Regions from separate parts of the Bacillus sp. LH1 genome, predicted to be linked through region 1. Evidence: riboswitches for the same ligand, from Rfam matches in the RefSeq annotation. Region 1 holds a riboswitch; each other region holds the start of a gene.
What was found. Region 1 has a riboswitch for thiamine pyrophosphate ahead of thiT (energy-coupled thiamine transporter ThiT). Riboswitches for the same ligand answer to the same signal wherever they lie in the genome.
Positions count from the first base shown of each region.

Region 2: linked by a shared signal. The riboswitch ahead of ACX9TM_RS02270 (MTH1187 family thiamine-binding protein) and the one ahead of thiT (energy-coupled thiamine transporter ThiT) in region 1 are both predicted to bind thiamine pyrophosphate.
Region 3: linked by a shared signal. The riboswitch ahead of tenA (thiaminase II) and the one ahead of thiT (energy-coupled thiamine transporter ThiT) in region 1 are both predicted to bind thiamine pyrophosphate.

Region 1 is NZ_CM175007.1:4,696,452-4,704,192, reverse strand. Features, by position in the region: gene ACX9TM_RS24370 (class D sortase) at 1-567, shown strand, start outside; gene ACX9TM_RS24365 (response regulator transcription factor) at 607-1,296, shown strand; gene ACX9TM_RS24360 (sensor histidine kinase) at 1,293-3,146, shown strand; gene thiT (energy-coupled thiamine transporter ThiT) at 3,354-4,022, opposite strand; TPP riboswitch at 4,109-4,210, opposite strand; gene ACX9TM_RS24350 (FeoA family protein) at 4,405-4,632, shown strand; gene feoB (ferrous iron transport protein B) at 4,629-6,617, shown strand; gene ACX9TM_RS24340 (FeoB-associated Cys-rich membrane protein) at 6,634-6,804, shown strand; gene ACX9TM_RS24335 (lipoprotein BA_5634 family protein) at 6,841-7,419, opposite strand.
Region 2 is NZ_CM175007.1:438,053-445,793, reverse strand. Features, by position in the region: partial or broken gene ACX9TM_RS02300 (DnaJ family domain-containing protein) at 1-47, opposite strand, end outside; gene ACX9TM_RS02295 (glycosyl hydrolase family 18 protein) at 419-2,443, shown strand; partial or broken gene ACX9TM_RS02290 (P-loop NTPase family protein) at 2,887-3,081, opposite strand; gene ACX9TM_RS02285 (ABC transporter ATP-binding protein) at 3,078-3,827, opposite strand; gene ACX9TM_RS02280 (ABC transporter substrate-binding protein) at 3,824-4,822, opposite strand; gene ACX9TM_RS02275 (ABC transporter permease) at 4,819-5,592, opposite strand; gene ACX9TM_RS02270 (MTH1187 family thiamine-binding protein) at 5,564-5,884, opposite strand; TPP riboswitch at 5,986-6,087, opposite strand; gene ACX9TM_RS02265 (non-ribosomal peptide synthetase family protein) at 6,140-7,741, opposite strand, start outside.
Region 3 is NZ_CM175007.1:749,544-757,284, forward strand. Features, by position in the region: tRNA gene ACX9TM_RS03765 (tRNA-Gln) at 1-65, shown strand, start outside; tRNA gene ACX9TM_RS03770 (tRNA-Lys) at 70-145, shown strand; tRNA gene ACX9TM_RS03775 (tRNA-Leu) at 160-240, shown strand; tRNA gene ACX9TM_RS03780 (tRNA-Gly) at 270-344, shown strand; tRNA gene ACX9TM_RS03785 (tRNA-Leu) at 361-449, shown strand; tRNA gene ACX9TM_RS03790 (tRNA-Arg) at 453-526, shown strand; tRNA gene ACX9TM_RS03795 (tRNA-Pro) at 537-610, shown strand; tRNA gene ACX9TM_RS03800 (tRNA-Ala) at 627-699, shown strand; tRNA gene ACX9TM_RS03805 (tRNA-Ser) at 720-812, shown strand; tRNA gene ACX9TM_RS03810 (tRNA-Ser) at 868-960, shown strand; tRNA gene ACX9TM_RS03815 (tRNA-Met) at 981-1,057, shown strand; tRNA gene ACX9TM_RS03820 (tRNA-Asp) at 1,061-1,136, shown strand; tRNA gene ACX9TM_RS03825 (tRNA-Phe) at 1,145-1,220, shown strand; tRNA gene ACX9TM_RS03830 (tRNA-Thr) at 1,231-1,303, shown strand; tRNA gene ACX9TM_RS03835 (tRNA-Trp) at 1,310-1,380, shown strand; tRNA gene ACX9TM_RS03840 (tRNA-Ile) at 1,391-1,467, shown strand; tRNA gene ACX9TM_RS03845 (tRNA-Asn) at 1,476-1,550, shown strand; tRNA gene ACX9TM_RS03850 (tRNA-Glu) at 1,552-1,623, shown strand; gene ACX9TM_RS03855 (CBS domain-containing protein) at 1,752-2,171, shown strand; gene ACX9TM_RS03860 (DUF3965 domain-containing protein) at 2,493-3,644, shown strand; gene ACX9TM_RS03865 (hypothetical protein) at 3,885-4,223, opposite strand; gene ACX9TM_RS03870 (SH3 domain-containing protein) at 4,229-5,383, opposite strand; TPP riboswitch at 5,653-5,764, shown strand; TPP riboswitch at 5,825-5,928, shown strand; gene tenA (thiaminase II) at 6,014-6,709, shown strand; gene ACX9TM_RS03880 (ABC transporter ATP-binding protein) at 6,678-7,427, shown strand; gene ACX9TM_RS03885 (ABC transporter permease) at 7,427-7,741, shown strand, end outside.

The sequences.
Region 1 (7,741 bases):
GGATCCTATTATGCTGTGGAATGGTATAAAGGAAGAAGCTCTGCCGGGCAATTAACTGCAGAAGAAATAAAGAGTCTTAAAAATATACAAGATACTCAACTTTCTCGTGAAACACCTGTAACTTCTCAAGTGCCTTCTTCTCAAACAGAACATAAAGAAGGAGAAAAGGTAGCGATGTTAAACATACCAAAAATAAAGAAGAAGTTTTCTATATATTGGGGAGCGGATGATACGACTTTGAAAAAAGGAGTGGGTATGTTCGTTAGTGATTTAACGACAACTCCATCTGGAGGGGGACATACTGTACTAAGTGGACATCGAGATACTGTATTTACAGATTTAGGAGAGTTGAAAGAAAAGGATACCCTTGTTTTAGAGTATGATAATAAAACGTACACATATGAAATTCAAAAGACATGGATTACTCATGCGGATGATCGTACTGTTATTATAAAAAAAGAAGAACCGATATTAACACTGACAACTTGTTACCCATTTAATTATATAGGGAATGCACCAGATAGATATATTATCGAGGCGAAGTTAACTGGCAGTTATTCAAAGTGAAATTATAGTTTCTGAAAGCGGGAGGGGGATATATAAATTATGTCAAAAAATATTTTAATTGTTGAAGATGAAGACATATTACGTGAAATATTAAAAGATTATTTTTTAAGTGAGCAATATGTAGTGTTTGAAGCGAGGGACGGGAAAGAGGCTTTAGTTGTATTTGAAGAAGAAGAGGTTGATTTAGTTATTTTAGATATTATGTTGCCAGAACTCGATGGATGGTCTGTTTGCCGAAGAATTCGAAAGACGTCCGAGGTGCCTATTATTATGCTGACGGCGCGCGTAGATGAAGACGATACGTTACTCGGTTTTGAACTTGGGGCAGATGACTATGTGACGAAGCCGTATAGTCCGCCAATTTTATTAGCAAGAGCGAAAAGGTTATTAGAAAGCAGAAAAGTGACAAAGCAACTTTTAGAGAATGAAGATGATACATTATCAATTCACGGTATTCACGTTCATTTTCCGTCTCGCACTGTTACGGTAGATAGAACCGATATTAATTTAACGCATACAGAATTTGAAATATTAGCGTATTTCATGAAAAATCAAGGAATTGTTTTAACGCGAGAGCAACTCATTTCAAGAATTTGGGGATATGAATTTGCTGGCGATGATCGAACGGTGAATAGCCATATTCGTAATTTAAGAAATAAATTAGGAGAGAAAGCAAAGTATATTACAACTGTAGTACGAACTGGTTATAAATTTGAGGGGAATATATGAGAAAAGGGATTGTTCTAAAATTATTTACTCTTACAACAGCATTATGCATGTTAATTTTAGCGACGATATTTATTGGACAAACGATATTTTTTAAACAATATTATGCGAATCGAAAAGTGGAAGATATTAAAGTGAATTTAAATTCCTTTGAGAAGAACTATTTAAATCATGCAGGAAATGCAGAAGAAATTCAGAAACTAGAGCAAGACTTTTTAAGAGAAAATAATACGTGGATTACGACATTAGATAAGAACGGGAATTTAAAACATGCAGATGATTTTTATTTTGAGGTAACGATAGATCGTAGGCAACAAAAGAGCTTTGGACAACAAATATTTAAAATTCCTTTAGGCAATCTCGTCAATATAGAGGAGATTGATAATAAATTATCGGAGCATTTTTTAGGGCAAGAAATTTATTTTTCTGGAGTGAGAAAAGAAGATAGTTTTATTCCATTCTCTTTTTCTTTATCTAAGCAGAATTTAAGCGGATCTAATAAACCGTTAGAAAAAGCATTTAATGAGAAAATGAGTAAATTAAATGAGGAGAAAAAGAAAGCAGCTGTGGAACAAGTTGGTAAGGAAAAGAAGCCGGCTGTTCGGGAGCAAGCTGCTCAAGAACCAGATGTTTACATAGGAGGGCGTGTTACGAAAGTACAGTTTCCAGATGTAAAAGGCCCCGTAAATCCAATTTATAAAAACACTTTATTTTTGGATAGTATAAAAGAATTTCAAACGGATGTGTTACTAAAAGAGAGTAATCAAATAGAGTATTCAACAAAGACAATAGACTACGAAAAGAATGATATAAAATATAAATTATTAATGAAACCAATAAAAGAAAAAGACGGATCGGTAACATATATTTATGCGATGGCTTCTTTACAGCCGGTAGATGAAGCTGTACAAATGGTGCAAGATTATTATATCTATATCATTGCATTTGTAGTCGTTCTTATTTTTCTAGCTTCGTTCTATTACTCAAAACAAATTGCAAAGCCATTATTGAAAATAAATGATACAACAAAGAAAATAGCGCATTTAGACTTCACAGAAAAAATACCGATTACTTCGAAAGATGAAATTGGAGATTTATCGAAAAATATTAATGTGCTATCAAATAAACTCCATTCGCATATTGGACAGTTAGAAGAAGATATTGAAAAGGAAAGAAAGTTAGAAAAGACGCGAAAAGAATTCATTTCTGGTGTTTCACATGAATTAAAAACACCGCTAAGTATTATGAAAAGCTGTATTTCTATTTTAAAAGATGGGGTAGCTGAACATAAAAAAGAGTATTATTTTCAGGCAATGGAGAGAGAAGTAGACAAAATGGATACGTTAATTTTGGATATGCTTGAGTTAGCTAAATTTGAATCTGGTACATATAAAATGAAAAAAGATTCGTTTTATATTGATACAGTAATTGAAGGTATATGTGAACATCTATCTGTGGAAATAGAGAAAAAAGAACTTCATATTCATAAAAATATAAGTTCATTTGAAGTGATTGCAAATCAAGGCCGGATTGAACAAGTCATCGTGAACTTCATTACGAATGCTATACGATATACACCAAATAAAGAGGATATTATTATTTCTACAATAGATGAGAAGAATCGTATAAAAGTGTGCATTGAAAATAAAGGTACTCATATTGAAGAAGAGCAATTAGATAAAATTTGGGATCGTTTTTATCGCGTGGATACAGCTCGTCAGCGTTCACAAGGTGGGACGGGGCTTGGGCTTGCTATTTCAAAGAATATTTTAGAACTACATGATGCTGAATATGGGGCAGAAAATACAGAAGATGGTGTATTATTTTATTTCTATTTACCGAAAAAAGCGTAGACAATATGATCTATGCTTTTTTAATTTATTTTCATATTATCTTTACCTAATCTTTATTTTTAATCAGTATAATTTGTTTAGAATATGAGGTTATGTAAGGAGTCGATGAACCGTGCATAGCAATTGGCTAAGTATAATGGTATTTATTTTCTTTTGCGCATTTATTGTATTTTTAATTGATATTACGATATGAAAAAAGAGCGCTCATTAAGCGCCCTTTTTTTGTGTATTCATTTGATAAGCACTGATGCTTTTGAATAATCGTGGTGAAGTGATAAATAAAAATATAAGTAAAACGGTACATAAAATAAAAGAACCAAGCATTGTACTTCCATTTACGATTAATGAATATAACACAGCTGATTGACCTTTCGGCGCATATTGTCCCCAGAAAATAATGCCGGCAATAAAGTGGCAGAAATAGCGAGCAAAGCTACCGATAAATGTAGCAAGGATAATATAAGCAAGGACTTTCTTACCCTGATTTTGTTTTGATGAATGTTTGTCTTTACGGTTACCTAAATTTGATTGTTCTAAGCTATTTTCATTGGATGTTAAAAGTGCTTTTTGAATTGGACGATAGAATAAGCCAGCAAATCCGATAAAAGCAAAGGCAATGAAGTACTCAATGAATGCTTGAACAGGTGTTAAAATATAAGCATCTCCCACGACAATTTGTAATAGTCCCCAAACTAAACCGCCTAAGAAAGCTGATTTAAAGCCCCAGCGGTAAGCAATAATAAAAATAGGAATCATAGCGAATGAGATAGAACCGCCTGTTGGAAGTTTAAGTGATAATGGTAAAATATCGATAATCATGGCGAAGGCTGCAAGAATAGCAGATTCGATCATCGCTTGTAAATTGGTGTTACGCATGTTGTCTCCCCCTAAATCCAAGTTGTACAAAAAAGAATAGATATCATAGGAGGATACGAAATACGTAAATAAAAATGAGGTATGTATTTCGGACGTTTGCACAATCCCTGCGTTAGCATTAACTAACAGGTTCGAAGGGTCGGAACGAAGTGTTCCCTCTCAGCGGCATGGCTCCCCCAGTGATAACGAAATTCTTTATTTGTTATTGTTTATTGTAAGCGAAATGGATGAGAATGGCAAACGAATACAGTATGACAATAATTGAAATAGAATTGTAGCGAAATGTTAATAAATATGAAGCAAAAGGGTATAGTACAAGAGAAATTGGGTGTGGTATAATTTTTTTGAAAATAATTATCATTCTCTTCTGAGGGGGAAGGTTATGAGCTTAGTAGATATTAAAATTGGAGAGAAAGTGTTAGTAAAAAGTATTCAGTCTTTAGATCAGCTATTAAAGCGTAGACTAGCTGCTTTCGGTCTTGCTGAAGGAAGCGAACTTCGCCTGAAACAGAAAGCGATGTTCAAAGGTCCTTGTACATTGGAGTGTCGTGGACAGTTAATTAGTATTCGTCATTGTGACGCGAAAATGATAAAGGTGGAATTAGCGTGAATAAGGTAGCTTTGCTAGGGAATCCGAATACAGGGAAGACATCATTATTTAATGCACTTACTGGTTCTTATGAATACGTAGGAAACTGGAGCGGTGTAACAGTAGAAAAAAAGGTTGGTAAATTAAAAGATAGACAAGGAACATTAATTGATTTACCAGGTGTTTATGATTTAAATCCAGTTTCACGTGATGAAGGTGTTGTAACAAACTTTCTATTAACAGAAGAATTTAATCATATGTTAAATATCGTAGATTCCTCGCAGTTTGAAAGAAATATGCATTTAACGTTGCAGTTACTTGAATTTGGTAAGCCAGTCTCAATTGGTTTAAACATGGTTGATGTGGCGAAGCAAAGAGGAATTGTCATTGATGTAAAACGATTATCAGAGCTATTAGGTGTAACAGTCGTTCCTGTTGTTGCAAGAAGTGGAAAAGGCTGTGAAGAACTGCTTACGACTCTTAAAGAAAATGACAAAAAAGAGAAAAAGCCATTCCTTATTTCATATGGTGTACAAATGGATGAAGGAATTGGAGAAGTAATTGCTCTTTTAGAGACAGCGAATTACGAGCATCCGAGATGGTTAGCACTTCAATTTTTAAGCAATAACGAAGTAGTAGAAAAAGAAATGAAAGCATTACCAATTTATAAGGAACTCATAGCCATTCGATCTCGCTTAGAAGGAAGACTTGATTGTACGTTAGAAGAGCACATTTACAAAACTCGTGAAGCGTATATTGAAAAGTTAAAAACAAATGTTATGAAGCATGAGAAAGAAGGAAAAATTCCTTTTTCAGAAAAAATTGATAGATTAATTACACATAAAATTTTAGGACTTCCAATCTTTTTAGCAGTTATGTTTTTTATTTTTCAGGTTACGTTTACGTGGATTGGTACACCTTTATCGGATATGTTAGATGAGTTTTTTGGTGGCCAGCTTACGGATTGGGTGACGGCTGGACTTACAAGTATTGGAGCTTCTGATTTTATTCAAGCACTAGTTACAGAAGGTATTATTGCCGGTGTTGGTGCTGTATTAGTATTCGTACCACAAATCTTTGCACTATTCTTTTTTATTTCATTATTAGAAGACTCAGGGTATATGGCGCGAATTGCAGTTGTTATGGATAGAATTATGGAGTTTTTCGGCTTAAACGGAAAAGCTTTTATTCCGATGATTATCGGTTTTGGATGTAACGTTCCAGGTATCATGGCTGCGAGAACGATTGAACAGGAAAAAGAACGTTTACTTACCATTTTAGTAACACCATTTATGTCTTGTTCAGCACGATTACCTGTATATGCATTATTTGCGGGCGTATTTTTCCCGCATAGTCAGGCGACTGTTGTATTTTCTTTATATGTTGCAGGGATTGTTCTTGCGTTATTAGTTACAAAAATTATGTCTCTTACAATTTTGAAAGCGGAAAAGTCTATTTTCGTAATTGAATTACCGCCTTACCGTGTGCCACAAGCAAAAACATTATGGCTAAGCACGTGGGAGAAAGGAAAAGGATTTGTTCGTAAAGCTGGTACATTCATCTTTGGTGGTTCGGTTGTCATTTGGTTATTAAACTATGCAGGTCCATCAGGATTTGGCGTTGATATGGGAGACAGTTACTTAGCGATGATTGGTGGATTTATCGCACCACTATTTGCACCGCTCGGCTTCGGAACGTGGCAAGCTGCAGCATCCCTTTTAACAGGATTTTTAGCGAAGGAAGTTGTCGTTTCTACAATGGCAATTATTTATGCAGTTAAAGAAGATGTGCTTGGAAATGTAATGGGAGCACATTATACAGCATTATCAGCTTATGCATTTATGTTCTTTATTTTATTATATGTTCCGTGTTTAGCGACGGTAGCTGTTATTAAACGTGAAACAGGATCAGCGAAGTGGACGATTTTCTCAGTCGTTTATCCACTCGTAGTTGCTTATGTATTAACGCTCATTATATACCAAGTTGGATCCTTACTCGGATTCTAGAAGGAGATGTATTGTGATGATGGTCAATATTATAATTGGAGCTATCATTTTTGGTTATGCAGCATATACGTTAGTTAATTTTGTAAAGAGAAGTAAAAAAGGAAAATGCGCGGCATGTTCTTTAAATAAGTCATGTCAGTCGCAAACTTGTAGCCCGGATATGGAGCAAATTGCTCATAATAAATAGAAAAAAGCTTTGCGAATTTCGCAAAGCTTTTTTGTTTTACTTTTTAATTTTTACAAGTTGAGAAGCTTCTACGCCTTTGTAACCAGGGAATTCTTTACTTGGGTCTTTATCAAATTTTAATACACCTACAGATTTTTCATCACCTTTTACATTGCTGTAAGTTGCGTCATCGACAATCGCATACATATCTGTATATGCACGACCACTTCCGATAATTGTGTTGCCTTCATATTTTAATTTTGCCCCATCAAGTGCAGCATTTTCTACTTTTTCTTTTGCAAATAATACACCTTGTTCTGTTGTTACAGCTGGTAATTTATCAAGTGGTTTCGTGTTGTCTTTTTCATCAATTTTGCTAAGTAACTCTTTTTTCACTAGTTCTTCACCAGTTTTCTTATCCATTACAAGAACTTTTTTACCATCTAATGTTGTCATTTTCATTTTATAGAAGTCTTTTTCTTTCACTTCTTTTTTGTTTTTATCTGTAATTTGCTGAACTTGTTCTTCTGATCCGTACAGTACAAAGCCGTTCGCTTTCTCTCCTAATAAAGAACAACCTGATAATGCTCCAAGTGAAATTGCTGCTGCTAATCCGATTCCTATTAATTTTTTCATGATGATTTCTCCTTTTATATGTTTTATAGTAAATACAATTTTTGTATTAGTGCTTACATGTGAAGAAGCTTGTTTGTTGCTTCTGGTATTAGTGTATAAGAAATATCGGAATGCAACTATCGAGTTAGCTTACAGTAACATTACACTTATGTAATTTAGTGAAATTGCACAAAAGTAAGTTAATTTCAAAGAGGGATAATGAGAATATATTAGAAATACAATATTGTATATAGAATGTCATATTATAATGGATGTATTTTGGAAATAACATGTAAGGACATATTAGTTTTGTTATAATAAACACATAGGCTGTAAAATGAAT
Region 2 (7,741 bases), 1.1 Mb from region 1:
ATTGCTTGTCGAATTTTTTCTTCAGCAATGTTCAAAAACACATCCACACTATTCCCTCCTTTACATATTTTTACTATTATTTTACATGATATTTCCTGATCTTTCTACGTCTTTAATAATTGGCTCCATACAATTTTTTCTCAAATTTATTTATAATGAGCTTTTTCTTCCCATACCAATCTTTAGTTTTCATATATAGTTTGTATTCAAGCCTTTTTGTATTGAGAAAGTCTTTTTCAACTTAATAAAGCGTTTACACTAAATCTTACATTTGTTACGATTTAATCACCCCCAGCTCCCTTGTATAGACTTCGTGATGTCTGATCATTTTATCTAGATGTTTCATACGTCTAGATTCATTTTGGTTTATTGGCGTATGCCTTTAAATATATCTTTTATTTTGAAAGGAGAAATGGCTATGAGGTCTCAAAAATTCACACTGCTATTACTATCTCTACTACTTTTCTTACCTCTTTTTCTCACAAATTTTATTACTCCAAATCTCGCATTAGCAGATTCACCAAAGCAAAGTCAAAAAATTGTTGGGTACTTTCCTTCGTGGGGCGTTTACGGACGTAATTATCAAGTTGCTGACATTGATGCATCAAAGCTTACTCACCTTAACTATGCTTTCGCGGATATTTGTTGGAATGGAAAACATGGAAACCCTTCTACTCATCCTGATAATCCAAATAAACAAACGTGGAACTGTAAAGAATCTGGTGTACCATTGCAAAATAAAGAGGTTCCTAATGGTACTCTCGTACTCGGTGAACCATGGGCTGATGTTACCAAATCGTATCCTGGCTCAGGGACAACTTGGGAAGATTGCGATAAATATGCCCGTTGCGGAAATTTCGGGGAACTAAAACGATTAAAAGCTAAATATCCTCACTTAAAAACAATTATTTCCGTTGGTGGCTGGACTTGGTCTAACCGCTTTTCTGATATGGCCGCTGATGAAAAAACAAGAAAAGTATTTGCTGAATCTACAGTAGCTTTTCTTCGCGCATATGGGTTTGATGGCGTAGATTTAGACTGGGAATATCCGGGCGTTGAAACGATTCCTGGTGGTAGTTATCGTCCTGAAGATAAACAAAATTTCACTCTCCTTCTTCAAGATGTCCGAAATGCTTTGAATAAAGCAGGTGCTGAAGATGGCAAACAATATTTACTAACAATCGCTTCAGGCGCAAGCCAACGCTACGCTGATCATACAGAGCTAAAGAAAATTTCTCAAATACTCGATTGGATTAATATTATGACATATGATTTCCACGGCGGATGGGAAGCTACTTCTAATCATAATGCAGCTCTATATAAGGATCCAAATGACCCAGCAGCAAATACGAATTTTTACGTAGATGGTGCTATAAATGTTTATACAAATGAAGGTGTTCCAGTCGATAAACTAGTATTAGGCGTACCCTTTTACGGACGTGGCTGGAAAAGTTGTGGCAAAGAAAATAACGGACAATATCAACCTTGCAAACCAGGTAGTGATGGGAAACTTGCTTCTAAAGGTACTTGGGATGATTATTCTACCGGTGACACAGGTGTGTATGATTACGGTGATTTAGCAGCCAATTACGTTAATAAAAATGGTTTTGTACGCTACTGGAATGACACAGCTAAAGTACCTTATTTATATAATGCAACTACAGGCACATTTATTAGCTACGATGACAATGAATCTATGAAATACAAAACAGACTATATAAAGACGAAAGGTTTAAGTGGAGCAATGTTTTGGGAACTAAGCGGAGATTGCCGTACAAGTCCAAAATATAGTTGCAGTGGTCCAAAATTACTTGATACGCTAGTAAAAGAATTACTTGGTGGACCTATTAGTCAAAAAGATACTGAGCCACCAACGAATGTTAAAAACGTTGTAGTTACGAATAAAAATTCAAACTCAGTTCAATTAAACTGGACTGCATCTACTGATAACGTAGGAGTTATGGAATATGAAATTACTGCTGGAGAAGAGAAATGGAGTACAACAACAAATAGCATTACAATTAAAAACTTAAAACCTAATACGGAATACACATTTTCAATAATTGCCAAAGATGCTGCTGGAAATAAATCACAACCTACCGCTCTTACTGTCAAAACGGATGAAGCTAATACGACACCTCCTGATGGAAATGGTACTGCTACATTTTCAGTCACTTCGAATTGGGGCAGCGGTTATAACTTCTCGATTATAATCAAAAATAATGGAACGACTCCTATTAAAAATTGGAAATTAGAATTTGATTATAGCGGTAATTTAACACAAGTTTGGGATTCTAAAATTAGTAGTAAAACAAATAATCATTATGTAATTACGAACGCAGGATGGAATGGTGAAATTCCTCCTGGTGGATCTATTACAATTGGCGGTGCAGGAACAGGTAATCCTGCCGAACTTTTAAATACCGTCATTAGCGAAAACTAGACGTAATATCCATTAATTAATTCACTAAAGTTTGAATTTAGGTTTGAGCAATACCTCCTAAATTCAAACTTTTAATTTTACGAAAAATCAAAAATATCATAATAACCTATTATAATTATATTTAATTTCTAATATGAAGTTTATATGAAGTTCATTTGAATTTTACATGAATTTCCTTTAATTTCTATTGTCTTCCTATAATATCCATATTATCCTTTACATAAAGGAATTATTTTCATTCCATTTTGAACTATCTATATATATAAAGAAAGATAGTCACCTGTTAGGGAAAGGCTTTCGTATTATAAATATAACAAAAGAAAAAGCACGCTTATAAGCGCACCATAAGAGTGCTTCTTCATACAATTCTCATGTAAGAGTTCTCGAAAATCATGTTAATCACAAAGAAAAGGCATTAGCTCCTAAAAGCTAATGCCTTTTCTTTATTCATATTGTTCAGTATTCCAATCTTCTATATTCCATACTTTTGTTATCCACGATTCATAGAAAGAAGGTTCATGTGAGACAATTAAAACCGTTCCTTTGTATTGTTGTAACGCTTCCTGTAAAGCCATCTTAGTTTCTACATCCAAATGATTAGTCGGTTCGTCTAAAATTAAAACATCAGCTTTTTCTATTTTTTCATATAAGGAGCTAACACACTTAAAATCTCTTCTTTATCCTTTTTTAATTCGAGTGATGTTAACATATCCATCGTTCTCGGCCTAGGTAATTTCACTTGTACCTCGCCAACTATTGACGCTGGTCTTTGAGATAAAATAAATACGCGATCTGAAAGCAAGATTGCCTCATCTAAGTCATGTGTCACCATAACGATTGTTTGCTTTTCTTGATGCCAAGAGTTTAAAAGCCAGCTATGTACTTCCATTTTTGTAAATGCATCTAATTTACCAAAAGGCTCATCCAGCAGCATAATTGGCTTTTCACATAAATATGTGCGCAGAAAACTAATTCTTTGACGCATACCACCAGATAATTCATCTGGATAATGGTCTGCATATTCATCTAGTTGGAACTGCTTTAATGCTTCCATTCCTTCTGTCAGCCTTTGTTTTTTCGGCTTTCCTTCAATTTCTAACGGAAGAACGATATTTTGCAAAGCTGATCGCCACGGTAGTAATAAATCTTGTTGTGGCATATAACTAACAACATCTTGCTCTTGTACTTGCTTATCGTTATACGTTACGTTCCCGCTTGTTGGTTTTTCAACATTTGCAATCATGTTTAATAATGTGCTTTTCCCGCAACCACTTGGTCCTACAAAGGAAACAAACTCTCCCTCTTGTATAGAGGCACTAATATTCTCTAATACATTCTTTCCGTCAAAAGATTTCACTATATTTTTTATTTGTAATCCGCTCATTTTTCACTTGGAAGGAATTCATTTGTAAAAGCATCTTTTACATCGATTTTCTTTTTAATAACTTTGTTGTCATATAAGAAATTCATGTAATTCGTCCAAATTTCTTCCTTCTGTACTCCCCATGCTTTAGCATCATCTTGATACTTCGTACTTAACCATTTTTGGCTTTCTTGAACTAAATCTTTATTTACATCTGGAACAGCTTTAATTAAAATATCAGCAGCCTCTTTCGGTTCCTTAATTGCAAAATTATAACCTTCTGTCGTTGCACTCATAAACTTTTTCACAAAGTCTTTATCTTGCTTCGTATGTTTTTCACTCGTAATAATAACAGGACTATAGAAATCAAGCGCTGGATCTAAGTCCTTCACCATAATCGTATTTAACTCTTTTCCTTGGCGCTTCGCTTCAATACCATCCCAACCGTAATAAATCCATTCGAAATCTGCATCACGACCGATTGATTTAAAGAAATCTGTTTGTCCTAAGATGATTTTTTCAACTTTATTAAAATCAGCTTGATGTTTATCCATAATCGTCTTTAATGTCGCTTCTTCCGCTGGTCCTCCCCAGCCGCCGTAACGTTTACCTTCAAAATCTTTCGGTGACGTCATATTATCTTTCTTAAGCGATGCAAACGCTGAAGTGTTATGCTGAATAATCGCTCCTACAGATACAACAGGAATTCCTTCCACACGAGCTAACGTTACATTTTCTTGTGCGCTTATTGCGAAGTCTGCTTTTCCTGATGCTATCATTTGCTCTGCTGTTACATTGTCACCTGGTTGAATAATTTCTACATCTAATCCTTGCTTTTTGTAATAATCTTTCGTTTGCGCTACATACAAGCCAGTATGATTCGTATTTGGAAACCAATCTAATACTACTTTTACTTTTTGATCTTTACTTGCACTTTCTTCTTTCTTCGCCGGATTACATCCAGCCACACCTACCGCTACTAAGGCAGCTAACATAACTTTCAAACCTTTTTTCATTTTCTGCCGTCCTTTCTATATATCCATGGTGCTGTTATTCTTGCCATAAACTCTACGATAAAATACAGGCATAATGTCACCATAACGATGATTGCTGCAACACCAAATACTCGGGCAGTCAAAAAGGATTTTGTAGCCCTCGTAAGCATAACGCCTAATCCTTCACTTGCACCGAGCCATTCTCCGATAATTGCCCCCATTACGCTATATGTAACTGCAATTTTTAAACCTGAGAAAAAGTATGGAAGCACTGCTGGAAATTTTACTTTCTGGTAAACTTGCCATTTTGTCGCCTTCATTGTTTGTAACAGTTTCAACATGTTTTTATCTACTGTTTGAAAACCTTCTAAAATACTAAGCGCAATTGGGAAGAAACAAACGAGTATTACGACCATTACTTTCGGCAACATCCCATATCCAAACCAAATAATAAATAGCGGTGCAAGTACAACAATTGGAATTGTTTGCGAAATAACGAGCAATGGATTTATTAAAATACGAAATAACGGTATAACGTCCATAATAATTGCGATGCTCGTCCCCAATAAAATTGCAAAGAATAGTCCAATTATAACTTCCTGCAGTGTTTGCATCGTATTTGGTAATAGTAAATCTTTCATCCCAATTAATTCTTGAACAATGGCAGAAGGCTTTGGTAAAATCCACGGTTCGATTTTAAATAATGAAACAGATCCTTCCCATATCGCAATGAGAAGGATAAGCCAAATAGTTGTAATAAGTTTAGATTGCTTCTGGTTTTGCATATTCATCACGGTACTTCCAAACCTTTTCATCTATCGTTACACCAGTGCTTGGACGATAATGGATTTTAATAGAAGTAATCACTTCTTCTGCTCCAGCATCGACGCAAGCTTGTTGCGCACGTTTAACGACATCAAGAAGTACATCTAATTCTCCTTCCAAAGTTGTTTCCATTGCCCCTACTTCATAACGAACTCCCGATTGTTGCACAACTTCAATTGCTTTATCGACAACAGAATATACATCTTTCGTTTTTGCTTGTGGTACTACTGAAAATGACATTGTAACTTGTTGTGACATAATAAAATCCCCCTTATAAAAATAAATTTCAAAAATAAGAAAAGGCTTTCCTACTGCGTAGGAAAGCCTTGTATGCAAGTTATTACAGAATAACATATGCTACATCACTTTAAGTAACTCCCTACGCTGGCATTATCCAGATCAGGTTGAGGGTCGATGTTTACTTACATCCTCTCAGCCAATTGGCTCCCCGGTCCTTAATTCGTTTTCATTGTAGCATGATTTATTTTATTGAACAAACAAAAGCATGCATAATCATTTCATTATTTTTGGAAAATAACCAACTTTTTCACCATGAGCTAATAACTGCTGAATAAATTCTTTATTAATTGCTGGTACTATCAATTCTTTTTTCTTAATCCATTTATTCGTTCTACGCGTACCCATTACAATTTCAGATTGCTGCGCTCCATCTCCTGCAACTTGAGAAGCAATTAACTCTGCTATTACTTCATTTCCCTTCGCTAATGCAAGTCCGGTATTTACATATTCTGAAAGTGGAACCATTTCAAGATTGTATCCACACTCTCCAATTAGCTGTATAAATTGTTCAAACTCAATTTGATGTGGATGACAAATATGTAACGTCTCTCCTATAATTTGCGCATCTTGCAAATACGATACAATTGATTTACTAGCAAAATCAATTGGTGTGAAATCAACTTTCCACTTCACATTTGGTGCTTTCCCAATTAATAGCATTGTTTTAATAAGACGATAAAATGCGTTTCCTTCAATATTTTGTTGGAACGAACCTGTTTCTGAATGACATGCTAAATTACCTGCACGATAAATATTTCCACGCAAACCATTTTTCATTGCTTCACGAACAATGTTTTCCGCTTGTAGTTTACTATTTGAATATACATTCTCTAAGTCTACACTGTAATTAAAATCACCAGTTTTCATGTATGTATCCCATTGATCTACCGCTAATTCTAACGGGATACCAATTGTAGAAATAAAATGGAATGTAGCACCTTTCTCCGCTAATGTTAGCATACGGCTAGTTCCTTGGACATTTATATTTTCAAATTGTTTTACATCTCCAAAATGTCTTACATCTGCACCGCAATGAATTATCGTATCCATCTTAGAACTGATGAACATAAATTCTTCTTCGCTCATCCCAAGATACTCTTCTCCAAGATCACCAGCTACGGCCTGTATACGCTGTAACCATTCTTCACATATATCATTAAAGTAGCCTGTTAATGTATCTATAATTCTTTGCTGCACATCTTTAGTTGGTCTTACTAAACAATAAATAGTAGCAGATGTATCTCTCAACAATTCATATAATATGTGTGATCCTAAATAACCAGTAGCTCCTGTTAAAAAGACATTTGAAATCTGGTTTTCTTCCAAAACGTTTGCATACGTGATAGTATCTGGTTCGTGAATCACTTTATATTCACGAAATACTTCTTCTTTCTCTACTTTTACTTCTCGCTCAATTCGAGCTAATCCATATATCGTTCTTTCTTTAAAGAAATCTTGAATTGTTAAATGTGAGAAATCTTCTTTTAACAATGTTAAGACTCGTAATACTTTTAATGAATGTCCACCAATTGTAAAGAAATCATCATGCACTCCAACTTTTGAAATTCCTAATACTTCCGCCCAGGCGTTCGCTATTTGTTTTTCTGCTTTATTAGAAGGTGCAACATATTCTTGTAGCCGAACCGGTTCATACTTTTCTTCTAACTGAGCTAACTTCTTAACATCAATCTTTTTATTAGGTGTAAGTGGTAATTCATTAATATAAATTAGTTTAGATGGCACCATATAATCTGGTAATTGCTCTTGTAACTGATAAACTAATTCTGGTATTTCTTTTTTATTTAAAGTTGTATA
Region 3 (7,741 bases), 1.4 Mb from region 1:
CCAAGCGGTAAGGCAACGGACTTTGACTCCGTCATGCGCTGGTTCGAATCCAGCTAGCCCAGCCATTAAGAGCCATTAGCTCAGTTGGTAGAGCATCTGACTTTTAATCAGAGGGTCGAAGGTTCGAGTCCTTCATGGCTCACCATTTTAATGAAATATGCGGGTGTGGCGGAATTGGCAGACGCACTAGACTTAGGATCTAGCGCCTTTGGCGTGGGGGTTCGACTCCCTTCACCCGCACTTTTAATAAAATAACTCATACATGTCTTGCGGAAGTAGTTCAGTGGTAGAATACAACCTTGCCAAGGTTGGGGTCGCGGGTTCGAATCCCGTCTTCCGCTCCAATTTTCAATATGACATGCCGGGGTGGCGGAACAGGCAGACGCACAGGACTTAAAATCCTGCGGTGGGTGACCACCGTGCGGGTTCGACCCCCGCCCTCGGCACCATATGCGCCCGTAGCTCAATTGGATAGAGCGTTTGACTACGGATCAAGAGGTTAGGGGTTCGACTCCTCTCGGGCGCGCTTTTATTAACGGGAAGTGGCTCAGCTTGGTAGAGCACCTGGTTTGGGACCAGGGGGTCGCAGGTTCAAATCCTGTCTTCCCGATATTCCCAAAAAACATGGGGCCTTAGCTCAGCTGGGAGAGCGCCTGCCTTGCACGCAGGAGGTCAGCGGTTCGATCCCGCTAGGCTCCACTTTATTTAATATATGTCTCGGAGGTATACCCAAGTTCGGCTGAAGGGATCGGTCTTGAAAACCGACAGGCGGTGAGAATCGCGCGGGGGTTCGAATCCCTCTACCTCCTCCATTTTTTCTTTAATGGCTTAGACATATAATAATAAAATATTTATTTTTTCCTTCATGGAGGTATACCCAAGTTCGGCTGAAGGGATCGGTCTTGAAAACCGACAGGCGGCGAGAGTCGCGCGGGGGTTCGAATCCCTCTACCTCCTCCATTTTTAAAACTTTATATTGTCGCGGGGTGGAGCAGCACGGTAGCTCGTCGGGCTCATAACCCGAAGGTCGCAGGTTCAAATCCTGTCCCCGCAACCAAATGGTCCCGTGGTGTAGTGGTTAACATGCCTGCCTGTCACGCAGGAGATCGCCGGTTCGACCCCGGTCGGGACCGCCATTTATGTTGGCTCGGTAGCTCAGTCGGTAGAGCAGAGGACTGAAAATCCTCGTGTCGGCGGTTCGATTCCGTCCCGAGCCACCATTTTTTTTATGCCGGCTTAGCTCAATTGGTAGAGCAACTGACTTGTAATCAGTAGGTTGGGGGTTCAAGTCCTCTAGCCGGCATCATTTAGGGGCATAGTTTAAAGGTAGAACTGAGGTCTCCAAAACCTCCAGTGTGGGTTCGATTCCTACTGCCCCTGTAAAGTATATGGGCCTATAGCTCAGCTGGTTAGAGCGCACGCCTGATAAGCGTGAGGTCGATGGTTCGAGTCCATTTAGGCCCACCATATATTATTCCGCAGTAGCTCAGTGGTAGAGCTATCGGCTGTTAACCGATCGGTCGTAGGTTCGAGTCCTACCTGCGGAGCCATGGCCCGTTGGTCAAGTGGTTAAGACACCGCCCTTTCACGGCGGTAACACGGGTTCGAATCCCGTACGGGTCATACCAAAAAGAGTCAGCATTATGCTGGCTCTTTTTTATTTTGTTAATCCTTTTTATTACGTTACTTTCCAGAAATAAATAAAGGAATTTTGGAAAAGCTATGGTATGTATAAAAAGGAGGAAATCATAATGACACGAGTGAGAGACTTAATGAGTACCCATATTGTACATTGTACACCGCTAGACAATGTATATGAGGCAGCTGTAAAAATGAAGGAAGAATCGATTGGATTAATTCCTGTTGTTGAAAATGAGCAAGTTGTTGGGCTTGTTACTGATCGTGATTTAGTCGTTCGAGGGATTGCTGAAAAACATCCTGGATCTAATAAGATTACAAATGTAATGACAACAAATATTATCTCAGTTTCTCCAAATGATTCTATTGAAAAAGCTACAGAGCTAATGGCACAGCATCAAATTAGACGATTACCAGTAGTTGATAGTGGTCAACTTATTGGCATGTTAGCACTAGGAGATTTAGCTATAAGGGAATCAGCAGATGATCAAGCTGGATTTGCCTTGAGCGAAATCTCAGAGCGTACAGAGTAAATTGAAACTTTCATTAACCGAGAGTTTAATGGTCACTCATAAAGAGCTAAATTATATATAAATTTCAGATACATTATTCTAGTATATATGGATTAAACTAATATGTTAGCGTGATGTATCTGAGACATTATATAATAAGTATGTGGTTAATAATTTCGACATTTTTTTAAAATTTGTTATTCTTAATTTTTAATAAGAGAAAAGATGATATACTGATAGATATAAGTATTATGAGAGATTTTGAATATAACAATATTAATTTTTAGTGGTGCGATAATAAATTAATATTTCCTACATAGATGAAAAGGGAAGGGGAATTATATGAAGGCTGTACAGGGCGATCCAAATTGGAATTTGGTTACAGATACATATATAGAACCAAATAATTTCGCTGAATTATTTTCTTTGCTTGTACCTTGTCACCCAAAAGGTGAGGGGAAAGAACGAACTATATTAGTATGGAAAGAGAAAGAATTTTATAAAGAAGAAAATTTAGCGGCATTTATCGTATATGGCATGAATAAAGCAAAGAAATTACCGCAGTTTCATAAAGATGAAATTCCAACTTTAGTGCGTATTCTTCGCTTATGCCAAGAGATTGGTTGGTATGAAGAGGCAAATGATTTTATGATAGCGCAAGGATTAGCTGAGTTTGTTCATACTTCATTGGAATATGAAACATGGGATCTTTTGACGCAATCAGTTGCTTTAAATTATTTAATTATTAAATATCGTATAGGTGAATTGACAGATAGGGATATTGAAATTTGGGATAGAGTTAAATTTAATGAGAAGTGTATAACCGATTGTAAACATTTATTATCTCATAAAGAAGTATTGGAATTTACATTCTTTTATATGTGCAAGAGAGCGAAATCATTATCAAAAGAGCAATTAAATAGTGATATGATGAGTTTAGCAATGTATTGTAATACTTTTGTATATGATTTGTATACACATGATTTATTACGGAAATATCGTAAGTGTACAGATTTCCTATCATATTATGGACCTAGTCAGGCAGTTTTAGCATGTCAAAGAGCTGTATTATCTCAAATTTCCGATCGCTTAGACCCATTAAAGACAACGCATGTAGATGATTATTTATATGTGATGAAAGAAATGATGGAGCATATGACGATAGGAGTAATGGATCGATATGGTCATTTTATTGGAAAGCTACTATCTTATGTGCCATTTTTCGAAATGATACAAGTTCCACAGCATGCATATTATTGTGAAGAATTACTGTATATTTGTAAGGGCATTGAATATAAAGAAGAAACACTACGCAATTATATATTTATACAATTACATGATTGTTTACCATCATTTTTTAGGCTATTTCTTAAAAATAAGCGTTACGCAACGATTCATGATATTCTTTTCTATTGGTGCGATGACGAACAACGAATGAGCTTAGAGAAAAAATATAATCTGAGCTTTATTTATGAAAAATATGCTTGTGGATAAACAATATTTTCGATATGAAAAATTAATATAAATTAAAAAGGATCTCCAGTTTATGTGAGATCCTTTTTTGTTAGTAAAACAAGGAGAAAGTGATTAAGACAAGAAACAACATTCCATATAGGAGAAGTTGTGCAGTATAACTTCCTTGTATACCAAAAAAAGTATTGGCTTTCTTATACAAATGCAATATGTATTTTATTGGAGCATCTTTGAAAGATTGGTACACAGTGTCTCCTCTTTCTAAGCTTCTTGTTCTTGTTTTTGTTTTTGGTTATAAGGGACATTAATATATCTAGCTACAAATAATAAAACAGCCATAAAGAATACTGGAAATACAGTAGATAAATAAAAGCCATTACTAATTATATTTGTTATGAGAGCACTCAAAAGAAAAATAGCATTATAAATATGGGCAATTTTTTGTTTTAGTTGCACTTGAAATGATTCCATCATAATTTCTAATGCAACAAAAGCAATAATAATAGATAAAAATACAATGTTTGTATTGTAAATGATTAAACAACAGATTAAACCTAAAAAGGCTACGTATTCAATTATAAGAGGTATATTGCGTGGCATACAATTTACCTAACTAAATATGGCAGTGGATTTACTGCATTTGTTTTTTCAAAATTCCATTCTCCATTATGTAATTCAAAATGAAGATGTTGCCCGTATGAATGACCTGTGTTTCCCATATGACCTATTAATTGTCCAGTCTGTACTTGATCACCAGCTTGTACAGTGCGATCCTTCATATGAGCATAAACAGTTGTATATAATTTCCCATTGATTTGATGCGCAATGAAAACAACATTGCCATAGCTAGCTGAATAATAAGATTTCACAACTTTACCTGCAGCAGCAGCTTGGATAGAGACGTTTCCTGGAGCGGCAATATCTATACCATAATGCATTTGTTCCCAGCGTATATCAAAGGTTGAGCTAATTCTTCCTTGAGCGGGGAATTTGAAAGCAGCTGGAATTGATGAAGGCTGATCTGTTTTAGCTTGTGGTTGATTTTGTACTACATAGTGTTTTGCTACATATCCGTATCCTGTGCCAAAACGAATTTTATACCAAGTACCTACAGTTTCTACTACTTGTACTTGAGTACCGTTTTGTAATGAACCGAGTAGAGCGCTACTTGTACTAGCTGTGCTACGTACATTTAGATTAGGTGTTGCAACAGTATATTTTGTATTATTTTGAACGGTGATTCCTTTTACTAAGGGTTGTGAACCATTAGAGATGAATGCTTTTTGTACGTAACCTGTTTGGCCATTATGTGATATTTTATACCATTCGCCTTGATCTTCTTGAACGGTAATAAACTTACCATTTGGTAATACATCTAAAATGGAAGATTCTAAATTAGGTTCAGAGCGAACGTTTAATGCATTAGCATTAACGATGTATTGATCATTAGATTGAAGTTTGTTTTTTAGTAAAATAGCATCTTTTTGTACATAACCTACTTTATTATGAACAGATACTTTATACCAACCATTAGTTGTTTCAATGATGTTCACTTTTGTATTAAAGCGAATTGTATCAATTGATGTGCTTTTTACGTTATCTTCTGTATGTAATGCTACTTGATCGACTTTGACATACCCAGTTTTAATATTAGATAATTGTTCAGCGTTTGCTTTTTGTACATTTGTTTCACCCATAGAAGGAAGTAAAGAAGCAATCGCTACAGTAGTTGCTGTTAAAGCAGTAGCTTTCATATTCATGGAATAGAGACCTCCTCTAGTTGTATAGTTGTAATTTTATTATAGTATAAAGATATAATATAGTGGGGGTATTCACATAAATGTAATATGAAATCAATATAAAAATAAATTTTTTGAGGATAATGATTCCTTTTTATACAATTAATTGGGGTTTTATTTTCTAAAATAGAATGTATGTATTGTATAATTTTGATATTATGTTGACAATTAAGAAAATTAAAAAAGTTGATGATGTCTTATTAGGGTGTTATACTGACAGTGATAATTTTATAGTTTGCTAGGAGAGCTGGTGTTGCCAGCTGAGAGTAGGCCGTAAGCCTTTGATCCTTTTTATTACCTGATCTAGATTATGCTAGCGTAGGGAAGCAATTCGGACACTAACAATGAGTCCCCGTTTCTTTGCGTATAGAAACGGGGCTTTTTTATTTGAAAATTTCATATTGAAACCACTAGGGGTGCTTGACTTGCTGAGAGAGGAATAATCCTTAACCCTTACAACACCTGATCTAGGTAATACTAGCGAAGGGAAGTGGAACATCGAATAAATGTATAACTTTATTTGCTGTAACCACTTCTTATATATAGAAGTGGTTTTTTATTTAGATACATATATTGAAAGGGGATAGAGAAATGAAATTTTGCGATAGATTATTAGAAACTGTGCAACCGGTTTGGGAGATGAGTCATAATCATCCGTTTGTAGTGGGTATGGGAGATGGCACGTTAGAAAAAGATAAATTCCAGTATTATATTATTCAAGATTATTTATATCTGCTAGATTATGCAAAGTTATATGCGATTGGTGTTGTAAAAGCAACGAATCCACAAGTAATGGGAAAGTTCGCTGAACAAATTGATGGAATATTAAATGGCGAAATGACAATCCATAAACAATATGCAAAAAGACTTGGAATTTCTATAGAGGAGATAGAGTCTGCGAAACCATCTGCTAAAAATTTAGCTTATACAAATTACATGATGTCTGTATCTCAAAATGGCACACTTGCGGAATTAATAGCAGCGCTTCTTCCATGTATGTGGAGCTATTGGGAAATTGGAAAGCGTTTAAATGATATTCCTGGAGCAAGAGATCATGAGTTTTTTGGTGAGTGGATTCAAGGATATAGTTCGGAAGAATACGGTAATCTTTGTATTTGGTTAATAGATTTATTAAATGAAATGGCAGTTGGAAAGTCTGAGAAAGAACTAGAAAGATTAGAGGAGATCTTCTTATATTCCAGTCGATTTGAATATTTATTCTGGGATATGTCCTATCGTAAGGAGATGTGGGGATTTGAGGAGCAAGAACATACTACAGTTTCATAATGTTTCTTTTCATTACGATGAGAAACCAATCATCCATGAATTAAATGCTTCTATATATGAGAAAGAGTTTGTCAGTATTATCGGACCGAGTGGATGTGGAAAAAGTACTTTATTTCGCCTTATTACAGGTCTAGAAAAGGTAAGTACTGGACAGATAGAACTGACAGAAACAAAGAACCATCCTGTAGGATATATGCCGCAAAAAGATATGCTTTTGCCGTGGAGAACAATTATTGAGAATGCTGCCCTGCCGCTAGAGTGCCAAGGTGTACAGAAGAAAGAAGCAGAAGTAAAGGCAAAGGAACTGTTACATAAATTTGGTTTGCAAGGGTATGAGCAAAAATATCCGAAAGATTTATCTGGTGGGATGAGACAACGTGTATCTTTTATTCGAACTTTATTAACAGGCGGGGAGATATTGCTGTTAGATGAACCATTTAGTGCGTTGGATGCTTTAACGAAGACCTCTTTGCAAGAATGGTTGTTTGAACAATGGCAAGAGTGGGAAAAAACAATTTTATTCATTACTCATGATGTTGAAGAAGCGTTATTTCTTTCAAACAGAGTTTTAGTAGTGGAACAGCAGCCGATAACGACTTTGACTGAGCGGACTGTACCGCTTGATCATAACAGAACACGAAAAGATTTATATAAACCGGAAGTATTAGCGCTGAAAGATGAGCTTCTTAGTATGTTACAAAGGCAGGTACTTGTGTGATGAACCGATTGAAAGAATTAGTTCCTGCTATTACACTTTCTAGTATTTTACTAGCTGTGTGGGAAATAGGAGCAAGAATTGTAGATGAGATGTACATTTTACCGTCACCGTCTGCGATTGTAATGAAGATATGGAAACTAAAAGACATATTATTTACAGTTCATTTACCTGCAACGTTATACGTCGTTTTAATAGGTGTTGTTATCTCTATCGTATTAGGTGTAGGGCTAGCGATGTTAATGAATGCGAGTACATGGATGGAAAGAGCATTTTATCCATTATTAGTTGCTTCACAAACGATTCCAATTACTGCG